DNA from 3 places in the Cellulosimicrobium sp. 4261 genome. Region 3 is predicted to be linked to each of the others. Evidence: riboswitches for the same ligand, from Rfam matches in the RefSeq annotation. Region 3 holds a riboswitch; each other region holds the start of a gene.
The links. Region 3 has a riboswitch for thiamine pyrophosphate ahead of thiO (glycine oxidase ThiO). Riboswitches for the same ligand answer to the same signal wherever they lie in the genome.
Positions count from the first base shown of each region.

Region 1: it holds a riboswitch for thiamine pyrophosphate, as region 3 does, so the genes downstream of both, thiD (bifunctional hydroxymethylpyrimidine kinase/phosphomethylpyrimidine kinase) here and thiO (glycine oxidase ThiO) in region 3, are expected to answer to the same signal.
Region 2: it holds a riboswitch for thiamine pyrophosphate, as region 3 does, so the genes downstream of both, ABIE39_RS03955 (ECF transporter S component) here and thiO (glycine oxidase ThiO) in region 3, are expected to answer to the same signal.

Region 1 covers NZ_JBEPOQ010000008.1:155,646-158,907, reverse strand. The annotation lists gene ABIE39_RS12340 (DUF4862 family protein) at 1-481, shown strand, start outside; gene thiD (bifunctional hydroxymethylpyrimidine kinase/phosphomethylpyrimidine kinase) at 561-1,520, opposite strand; TPP riboswitch at 1,514-1,608, opposite strand; gene ABIE39_RS12330 (hypothetical protein) at 1,686-1,910, shown strand; gene ABIE39_RS12325 (SDR family oxidoreductase) at 1,982-2,866, opposite strand; gene pheT (phenylalanine--tRNA ligase subunit beta) at 2,863-3,262, opposite strand, start outside.
Region 2 covers NZ_JBEPOQ010000002.1:363,792-367,053, forward strand. The annotation lists gene ABIE39_RS03945 (Rv2578c family radical SAM protein) at 1-1,160, opposite strand, end outside; gene ABIE39_RS03950 (hypothetical protein) at 1,204-1,641, opposite strand; TPP riboswitch at 1,786-1,905, shown strand; gene ABIE39_RS03955 (ECF transporter S component) at 2,011-2,715, shown strand; gene ABIE39_RS03960 (ABC transporter ATP-binding protein) at 2,708-3,262, shown strand, end outside.
Region 3 covers NZ_JBEPOQ010000003.1:206,598-209,859, forward strand. The annotation lists gene ABIE39_RS05525 (thiazole synthase) at 1-507, opposite strand, end outside; gene thiS (sulfur carrier protein ThiS) at 517-750, opposite strand; gene thiO (glycine oxidase ThiO) at 756-2,048, opposite strand; TPP riboswitch at 2,038-2,140, opposite strand; gene thiE (thiamine phosphate synthase) at 2,185-2,898, shown strand; gene guaA (glutamine-hydrolyzing GMP synthase) at 2,941-3,262, shown strand, end outside.

The DNA of each region.
Region 1 (3,262 bases), on a different contig from region 3:
GCTCGACGACGAGATCGCCGCCGTCGCGCGCGCCGCCCGGGACACCGGCCACCCGCTGCACGTCGGGCTCAACTGGGGCCGGTCCGCCATCGAGGGGCGCAGCGCCGCCACGCCCGTCGAGCACGCACGGGCTGCCGCCGCCGCGGGCCTCCTCGCGAGCGCGATGCTCTCGGGTGCCAGCGGGAGCCCGGGCCGGTGGGGCGCTCCGTGGGCGGACGCGCACGTGCCGCCCCACGGCCCCGACCCCGCGCTCCCCGGCCCGGACGAGACGATGCTCGGCCCGGCCGAGGTGCGCGAGTTCCTCGCCGCGGCCGGTCCCGTCCCGCTCGTCGGCGCCAAGGTGACCACGCGGCCCGCGGACGCCCCGCCCGCGCAGCGTCTCGCCGTCGCGCGCGCGACGCTCGCCGTGCTCCGCGACGCGCTGGCCGCCGTCGCCCCCGACACCGGTGCCGATCGCGCAGCGAGCCGCCCCGCCGGCTGAGCGCGTCCCGCGGGCCGCGCCCGTCCCGGCTCGACCCCGAGCCCGACCGGGCGCAGCTCGCGCCCGACCCCGCGCAACCTCAGCCCCGCGGCACGGGCGCCGAGCGGTGCAGGTGGTCGACGGGCCCGCGGCCGGTCCCCACCCGCAGAGCGGCACCGGCGCGCAGCGCGCCCGTGAGCCACTCCTTCGCCTCGCGCGCGGCCTCCTCCCAGCTCGCGCGCTGCGGTCGCAGCGCCGCGAGCGCCGCCGAGAGCGAGCACCCGGTGCCGTGGGTGTGGGGCGTGTCGACGCGCTCGGCGTCGAACGTCGTGACGGTGGCCGCCCCCGGCACGCGACCCGACGTCGGCCCGGGCGCGGGGACGACGAGCGCGTCGGGCGACGTGCGCCCGGTGAGGTGGCCGCCCTTGAGCAGCACGACGGCGCCGCTCGCCGCCGCGTACGCCGTCGCCTGGCACAGGGCGTCGTCCCACGTCGTCGCGGGCTCCCGCCCGCCGAGGACGGCGAGCTCGGGCAGGTTCGGCGTGACGACGTCCGCGCGCGCCGCGAGGTCGCGCACGGCCTGCTCGGCGCCCGCGTCGAGCAGGCGGTGACCGGACGTGGCGACCATCACCGGGTCCAGGACGACCCACGGCCGCGGACCACCCGCGGCGGCGAGGTCGTCGAGCCACTCCCCGACCGTGCGGGCGTTCGCCTCGTCCGCCACCATGCCGATCTTCACCGCGTCGACCTCGACGTCGTCCGACACGGCGTCGAGCTGCGCGCGCAGGAACGCCGGCCCGGGGACGTGCACCGACCGCACGCCGTGGGTGTTCTGCGCGACGAGCGCCGTCGTGACGGCCATGCCGTAGGCGCCGTGCGCGCAGAACGTCTTGAGGTCGGCCTGGATCCCGGCGCCGCCGGTCGGGTCGGTCCCCGCGACGGACAGGACGCGGGGGCGGGACGGAGCCGGGTCGGGCCCCCGGCCCGGGTCGGGGCGACGGTCACGGTCCGCGCGGGCGGGGACCGGGTCGGAGGTGTGCCGGGGCAGGGCGAGCGTCATCGCGCGGACATCCCTTCGCTGGTACGAGCCAGATCAGGTTCGACGGGTCTCATCTCAGCCCCGGTGCGGGGCACCCCGTGTCGCGGGCCATGCTACGCGGCGGGCCGCGCGCTTTTCACCCGCCCCGACGCGTGAGACGACGCGCGTGCGCGCGTCTTTCCGGGTATGACGCAGCACGTCGCCCCCGCGACCCGCCCCTTCCTGCCGGACGCACCCGTCCCGGTGCAGGTGCCCGCCCTCTGCACGACCTACGACCGGGACGGTCGGCGGGTCGTGCTCACGGGCGTCATCACGCACGACGCGGGCGGCCTCGTGGCCTTCGAGTACGAGCACCCCGAGCGGGGCCTGTGGCACGTGTGGGTCGACCGGGACACGTGCGCTCCCCGGTGACCGGTGCCCCGGACGCACGGACGCCGCCCGACCGGGGAGTCGGGCGGCGTCGCCGTGCGGGGTGCGCGCGCTCAGCGGGCGGGGAGCTCTCCCGGCATCGGGTCGTCGGCGCCCCAGCGCGTGACGCGCAGCCGACGGCCGTCCGGCCCGGGCAGCGCGACGCCTGCCCGGGCGGCCTCCTGGGCGGCCGTGCGGAGCGACTCGGGCGAGTCGTGCGTCACGCGGACGAACGCCCCCGAGAACGCGTCGAGCTCGCCGCGGGCGATCGCGGCGACCATCTCGACCGTGCGCTCGACGGGCGTCCACTCCGTGCGGCCCTCGTGCATGACCATGGACGCCGTCATGTCGGTCTGCACGACGCCCGGCGACACCTCGAAGGTCCGCAGCCCGAGCGCGTGGCCCGAGCGGTGCAGGTTCGCCCCGAGGCGCAGGAGCGCCGTCTTGCTCGCGTTGTACGCGCTCGCGCCCTCCATGTCGTGCGAGCCCGCGCCGCTGCTGAGGTCGACGACGCGGCCGCCGCCGCGCGCGAGCATCCCGGGGACGACCGCGCGCGCGAGCAGGAACGGCCCGCGCACGTTGGTCTCCAGGACGGCCCACCACTCGTCGGGGTCCGCCTCCCACAGCGGCACCTCGGCGTCGACCCGGCCCGCGTTGTTGACGAGCAGGTCCACGCTCCCGAGCGCGACCTCGGCCTCGCGGACGGCCGCGGCCACCGCCGCCGCGTCGGTCACGTCCGCCGTGACGACGACGGCCCGGCCCGCGCCGTCGAGCGCGGCGATCTCGTCGGCCACGCCCGCGAGCCGGCCCGCGTCGCGCGCGAGGAGCGCGACGTCGAGGCCGGCCGCGGCGAGCCCGACGGCGACCGCGCGGCCGATGCCGCGCGACGCCCCGGTGACGAGCGCGGTGCGGGCGGGCGCGACGTCCGGCGCCGCGCCCGGCCCCGGTGCGCCGCTCATGCGCGCAGCTCCGCCCCGACGCGCTCGCGCGCGGCGGCCACAGCGCCCTCCCGGACCCGCGCGACGTCGTCGGCGGTGAGGGTGCGGTCCGCGGCGCGCAGCCGCAGCGAGAACGCGAGCGACTTGCGCCCGGCGCCCACCTGCTCGCCCGTGAAGACGTCGAACAGCGCGACCTCCTCGGCGAGCTCGCCGGCGCCCTCGACGACCGCGGCGCGCAGGGCCTCGGCCGGCACGTCGGCAGTGACGACGAACGCGAGGTCCTCCTTCGCCGCCGGGAACCCGGAGACCGGGGTCGCCTGGACGGGCTCGTCCGACGCACCGGCGACGAGCGCCGTCAGGTCGAGCTCGAACGCCACGGAGCGGGCGGGCAGGCCGACGTTCTCCAGCACCTTGGGG
Region 2 (3,262 bases), on a different contig from region 3:
GGCAGCACGGGGGCGACCATGACGCCGCACGGCAGGCCGGCCTCCCGGACGGTGCGGACGAGGTCGAGCCGCGCGCGCGGCGACGGCGTGCCGGGCTCGACGCTCGCCTGGAGCTCGGGGTCCAGGAGCGCGAGGGACACGCCGATCCCGACCTCGACGCGCGAGGCGGCGTCGACGAGCAGGGGCAGGTCGCGGCGCAGGAGCGTGCCCTTGGTCAGCACGGAGAGCGGCGTGCCCGACCCGGCGAGGGCGTCGATGATGCCGGGCATGAGGCGGTAGCGTCCCTCGGCGCGCTGGTACGGGTCGGTGTTGGTGCCCAGCGCGACGGCCTCGCGCGCCCAGGACGGTCGGGCGAGCTCGGCGCGCAGCACGTCGTCCACGTTGACCTTGACCACGACCTCCCGGTCGAAGTCCTCGCCCGCGTCGAGGTCGAGGTACTCGTGCGTGGGGCGGGCGAAGCAGTTGTGGCTCACGACCCCCGCGGCGACGAAGTCGCGCGTGCCGGTCGTGATGTCGACCAGCTCCGTCACCTCCCCCGGCCCGTCGAGGGCCTCGAGGGAGTCGACGCGCAACGCCTCGCCGCCGGTGACGTCCTGGCCGTCGAGGACGGGCCGCCCGTCCGCGAGCGCCGCGGCGCCCGGCCCGACGAGCACGTCGCCGAGCGCCAGGCGGGCGCGGTGCCCGGCGCCGCCGACGACGTGGCGCCAGCCGCGCTCGGTGAGGAACCGGTGGTCGCCGCTCGCGACGAGGCGCGTGCCGTCGGCGAGGGTCACCCGGTAGGCGCGCTTGCGGGTGGTCCAGCGGTCGAGGACGCGGGTGCGCACGTAGCGCCGGTACGCGCCGTGGGGGGCGGTGCCGACGATCTCGTCGCCGACGCGCAGCTCGCCGATCGCCCGCTGCGTGCCGTCGGCCAGGAGCACGGGCGTGCTCGGCGCGAGGCAGTAGGAGCACGCGTGGCTGCACCCGCGGTACGGGTTGACGGTCCAGCGGAAGGGCATGCGCGACATCGCCGGGACCTTCGACAGCGCGCTCTTGGCCGTGACCTCGTGGAACGTGATCCCCGCGAACTCGGGCGTGCGCACGCTGCGGACGAGGCCCATGCGCTCCAAACCGGGAAGCGCGCCGTCGTCCGCGCCGAGCGCCTGTCCGTCCCACCGCATCGCGCCATTCGAACAAATGTTCGAACCCGCTGTCAAGGACGGGTCATCCGCCGGCGGACCACGTCTTGAGCAGCGCCAGGTTCCCGAGGGGGATGTGGTGGCCGATGCGGGGGTGGTCGAGCGCGACGCCGACGACCCCTGCTGCGGCGAAGGACGCAACGTAGTCGATCGCCGCCGGCACGGGCACGCCGAGCAGCGGCACGGAGCCGGTCCCTTCGGCCGCCAGCCCGAGCGCCCGGGCCGCCTCGTCCGCGCGCGGGGCGCTGCTGTAGAGGCAGATCATGGGCCCCTGGTCCGCGGCGACGGCGTACGGACGCGGCTGGTCCTCGGGCCCTCGGGCGATGAAGAACCACGTGCCGAGGCGCGCCGCCTGCCGCCACAGCGCGATCTGCGCCGACGTGTCGCCCGCGGGCGCGCTCCGCACGGCCTCGTCGAGGCGGTCCAGCTCCGCGACGGCCGCGGGGTCGTTGTCTCGGGTCATGCGCGCTGCCTCGTTCCTCGTCGTCGGAGCCCGTCCCCGGTCCGCGCGGGCGCCTCGTCGCCGTCACCTTCTCACGGTGCCCGGACGTCCCGGTGGGTGAGACGCCGGGATTGTCCGGCGGACGTCCAGGCCCTAGGGTCGGGCCGAACGCCTCCGGGGAGCGCACGAGCGCTGAGAGTGCAGGTCGGACACCCGTCCCCCCTGCAGACCCGTGGAACCTGATCTGGTTCGTACCAGCGAAGGGAGCAGGGCCGACGTCACCGTCCCCTGCGCGCTCGTGCCCGCGCCCCGCGCGTGCCGTCCGCGCGGGGGCAGCGGTGGCGCGCCGTCGTGCACCCTCCGCCCCGGGGGCCCGACGGAGGGAACCGCATGACCGAGCCCCGCACCACCCCGCCCCGGGAGACCCCGCCCACCAGCACGCCCGGCCCGCCGGCCGACGCCGTGCCCCCGGCGCCCGGTCCCGGAGACCGCACCGTCACCGCTCCCCCGGCCCGCGCCCGGCGCCGTGGCCTCACGCTCCACGAGACGGTCCTCGTCGCCGTCCTGGGCGTCGTGTTCGGGTTCGTCTACTGGGCGTTCGTGCAGCTCTGGGCCCCGCTCCAGCTCGCCATGGGGCCGCTCGCGGACCTTGCCGCGAACGTGCTCGCGGGCGCGTGGATCGTCGTGGGCCCGCTCGCGACGTACATCGTGCGCAAGCCGGGCGTCGGCATCCTCACCGAGACGCTCGCGGCGCTCGTCGAGGTGGTCTTCCTCGCGTCGCCCGCAGGCCCGCTGCTCGTCCTCGTGGGGCTCGTCCAAGGGGTGGGCGCGGAGATCCCCTTCGCGCTGACCCGGTACCGCCGCTACGGCTGGTGGGTTTTCGTCGCGTCGGGCGTCAGCGCGGCGCTCGTCACCTACGCGTTCAACGCGGTCCGGTTCGGCTGGCTCGGGCAGGACTGGGCGATGCTCCGGCTCGGCGTGCAGGTCGTCTCGTGCGTCGTGCTGTGCGGGATCGCGGCGCGCCTCCTCGGCGACGCCCTCTCCCGCACCGGCGCGCTCGACGCCTTCGCGATCGGCACGGACCGCCGTGGCTGAGGTGCGGGACGCCGCGGCGGACGTCATGCCCGGCACCGTGCCGGGCACCGTGCCCGACGCCGTCTCCGCCGCGGGCCTGACCGTCACCGTGGGCCACGACGCGACGTGCGTGCTCGACGACCTCACCCTGACCGTCCCCGCGGGGACGGGGCTGCTCGTGCTCGGCCCCTCGGGCTGCGGGAAGTCCACGCTGCTGCGCGCGCTCGTCGGCGTCGTGCCCCACACGCTCCCGGGCACCGTCACGGGCGACCTGCGCGTGACGGGCGTCGACCCGCGCGCCACGACCCCCGCGGGGCTCGCCGCGCGCGTCGGCCTCGTCCAGCAGCGGCCGGGTGACCAGCTCTGCCTCGGCCGCGTCGACGAGGAGCTGCGGTTCGCGCTCGAGAACCGGGCGGCGGACCCGCGCACCATGGACGCCCGCGCCGCAACCGCTCTCGCCGCTGCCGGTGCGGGCCACCTGCACGACCGACCGACCCACGCGCTGTCGGGCGGCGAGGCGCAGCGCGTCGCCCTCGCGGCGGCGCTCGTCGCCGACCCCGAGCTCGTG
Region 3 (3,262 bases):
GCAGCCGACGTCCTCCAGCCGTCGCGCGAGGATCGGGTCGTCGTTCGTGTAGGGCAGCACGACGAACCCGTCGCGGACGAGCTGGTCGGCCGCCTCGACGAGGCCGACCGGGTCGGGCAGGAGGGTCACGTCGTCGGCGATCACCTCGAGCTTGACCCACTCGGTGCCGCACGCCTCGCGCGCGAGGTGCGCGGTGAGCACCGCCTCGCGCACGGAGAAGCAGCCGGCGGTGTTGGGGAGCGCGCGGATGCCGAGGCGGGCGAGCAGCGCCCAGATCCCCGCGTCGGGGCTCGCGTCGCCGCCGGCACGGACGGCGACGCGACGCATCGCGACGGTGGTCAGGGCGGTGCCCGACGCGACGAGCGCGTCCTCGAGCGTGAGCAGGTTCGCGGCCCCGCCGGTGCCCATGACGAGGCGGGACCCGATCGGGGTGCCGGCGACGACGAGCGGGTCGTCGGCACCGGCCGGGCCGCTCGCGGTGGCGGGGGAGAGGTCGGTCGTGGTCATGGGTCCTCCTCAGCCGCCCTGGACGGCGGTGACGATCTCGATGCGGTCCCCGGGGGCGACGACGGTCGTCGCCCAGGCGCCGCGCGGCACGACGGCGTCCCCGACCGCCACCGCGACGCCCTGCGGCGTGCCGTCGGCGACGTAGGCGGGGACGAGCGCGGCGACGAGCCGCTCCAGGTCGACGTCGCCGTCGAGCGGGTACGGCTCGCCGTTGACGAGCGCGGTCGGTGCGGGTGCGGTCACGGGTCTCACCTCGGTGTCGTGGCGGTGCGGACGAAGCGGTCGGTGCGGGCGGTCGCGAGGGCGGTCGCGACGTCGTCCCCGGGGGCGGTCCCGCCGGGCTCGGTCCCGTCGTCCCCGGGAAGGCCGCCGAGCCCGGCGACGACGGCGTCGGCCGTGAGCGGGGCGAGCAGGATGCCGTTGCGGCCGTGGCCCGTCGCGAGGTGCAGCCCCGGGACGTCCGTGGGCCCGACGAGCGGAAGGTTGTCCGGGGTCGCCGGGCGGGCCCGCGGCGTCACCTCGACCAGGGCGGCCTCGTCGATCCCCGGCAGGAGGGCACGCGCGTCCCGCAGGAGCGCGAAGACGCCGCCGGCGGTGGCGCGGCGGTCGTCGGGGTTCTCCTCGGTGGTCGCCCCCACGACGACCTCCCGGTGCCCGGCGCGCGGCCCACCAGGCTCCGGGTCGCGCGGCACGACGTACACCGGCCGGCCCTGCACCAGCCCGCGCACGACGTGCTCCAGCGCGAGGTCCGGGCCCGCGTCGAGCCGCAGCGTCTGTCCCTTCACCGGGCGGGTGGGCACGACGACGCCCGGCACGCCCGCGAGCAGGGCGCCCGACTGCCAGCCCGCCGCGACGACGACCGCACCCGCGCGGTGGAGCCGGCCCGCGTCGTCGTGCACGCCGACGACGCGCCCGGCCGGGTCGAGCGCGAGCCGGGTCGCGGCCGCGCGGACGACGCGCGCCCCGGTGGCCGAGCTCGCGCCTGGGGCGTCGCGTCGGCCGAGCGCCGCGAGCAGCGCGGCGTGCGTCGCCCGCGGGTCGACCGCGTGGTCCGCGGGCGCCCACGCGGCCCCGGCGACGCGCGGCCCGAGGTAGGGCTCGCGGCGGCGCGCGTCGGCGACGGTGAGCTCGTGCGACGCGAGACCGTGCACCGCGTGCAGGGCGAGGACGCGACGGAGCAGCGCGAGGTCGTCCGCGTCGTAGGCGAGAGTGAGCGTCCCGGCGGTCCGCAGCCCGACGTCCGCCCCCGTCGCCGTGTGCAGGTCCGCGGCGAACGCGGGCCACGCTGCGGCGGCCGCGAGGTGGAGCCGCAGGGCGGCCTCCTCCCCGAAGTCGGCCTCGGTCACCGGTGCGAGCATCCCCGCGGCGGCGTGGGTCGCGCCCGCGCCCGGCGCCGGATCGAGCACCGTGACGGTCATGCCCGCGCTCGCCCCACGCCACGCGACGGCGAGGCCGAGGATCCCGCCCCCGACGACGACGACGTCGCGCGCCTCGCCGGGCACGGCGGAGCCACCCGCGGACGGGTGGACGGACAGGCTCATGTGCGCTCCCTTCGCTGGCATGACCCAGATCAGGTTCGACGGTCGGCGGCGACGCCCTCTCAGCCCCGTGCGGGGCTCCCGTGCTGTCGGCCACAGTACCTCCTGCGGCGGACGCGCCGGGGCTAGGCTCCCGCGGGTGAGCTCCGAGACCTCCACCACCTTGGCCGCCCTCGCCCCGGCGGCGGCGGACGCCGCACGCGCCCGGCTCGCCGACGCCCGCCTGTACCTCTGCACGGACGCGCGCGAGGAGCGCGGCGACCTCGAGGACTTCCTGCGGGCGGCGCTCGCGGGCGGGGTGGACGTCGTGCAGCTCCGCGACAAGACGCTCGACGTCGCGCGCGAGCTCGAGCTCCAGGAGGTCGTCGCGCGGGTCGCGACGGAGCACGGCGCGCTGTGGGCCGTGAACGACCGGGCGGACGTGGCGTCGGTCACGGGCGCCCCGGTCGTGCACATGGGTCAGGGCGACCTGCCCGTGCCGGCGGTCCGGGCGCTGCTGGGCGCGGGGCCCGTCCTCGGCCGGTCCACGCACTCGGCCGCGCAGGCGGCCGCGGCGGAGGCCGACCCGGCGGTGGACTACTTCTGCGTGGGCCCGTTGTGGGCGACCCCGACGAAGCCGGGACGCGCCGCCGTCGGCCTCGACCTGCTGCGGGACGTCGCGGCGACCCGGCCCGCGACGCCCTGGTTCGCGATCGGCGGCATCGACGCGGACCGGCTCGACGCGGTCCTCGACGCGGGCGCGACCCGGATCGTGGTGGTGCGCGCGATCACCGGGGCGAGCGACCCGGAGGCCGCCGCCCGCGCCCTGCGCGAGCGGGTCCTGGAGCGCGCCGTCGCGCGCGCCGACGCCTGAGACGCGGGACGAGCCTCGCCGCACGGCGACTATCCTGGGCGGGTGACGTCACCCGCCACCGCTCCCGACACCCCCACCACCGCCGAGGTGGCCTCGACACCGCGGCCCGTGCTCGTCGTCGACTTCGGCGCCCAGTACGCGCAGCTCATCGCGCGCCGCGTGCGCGAGGCCAACGTCTACTCCGAGATCGTGCCGCACACGTTCACGGTCGAGCAGATGCTCGCCAAGGACCCGGCCGCGATCATCCTCTCGGGCGGTCCCTCGTCCGTGTACGCGACGGGCGCCCCGTTCGTCGACCCGGCGCTGTTCGAGGCCGGCGTCCCCGTCATGGGCATCTGCTACGGCTTCCAGGCCATGGCGAAGG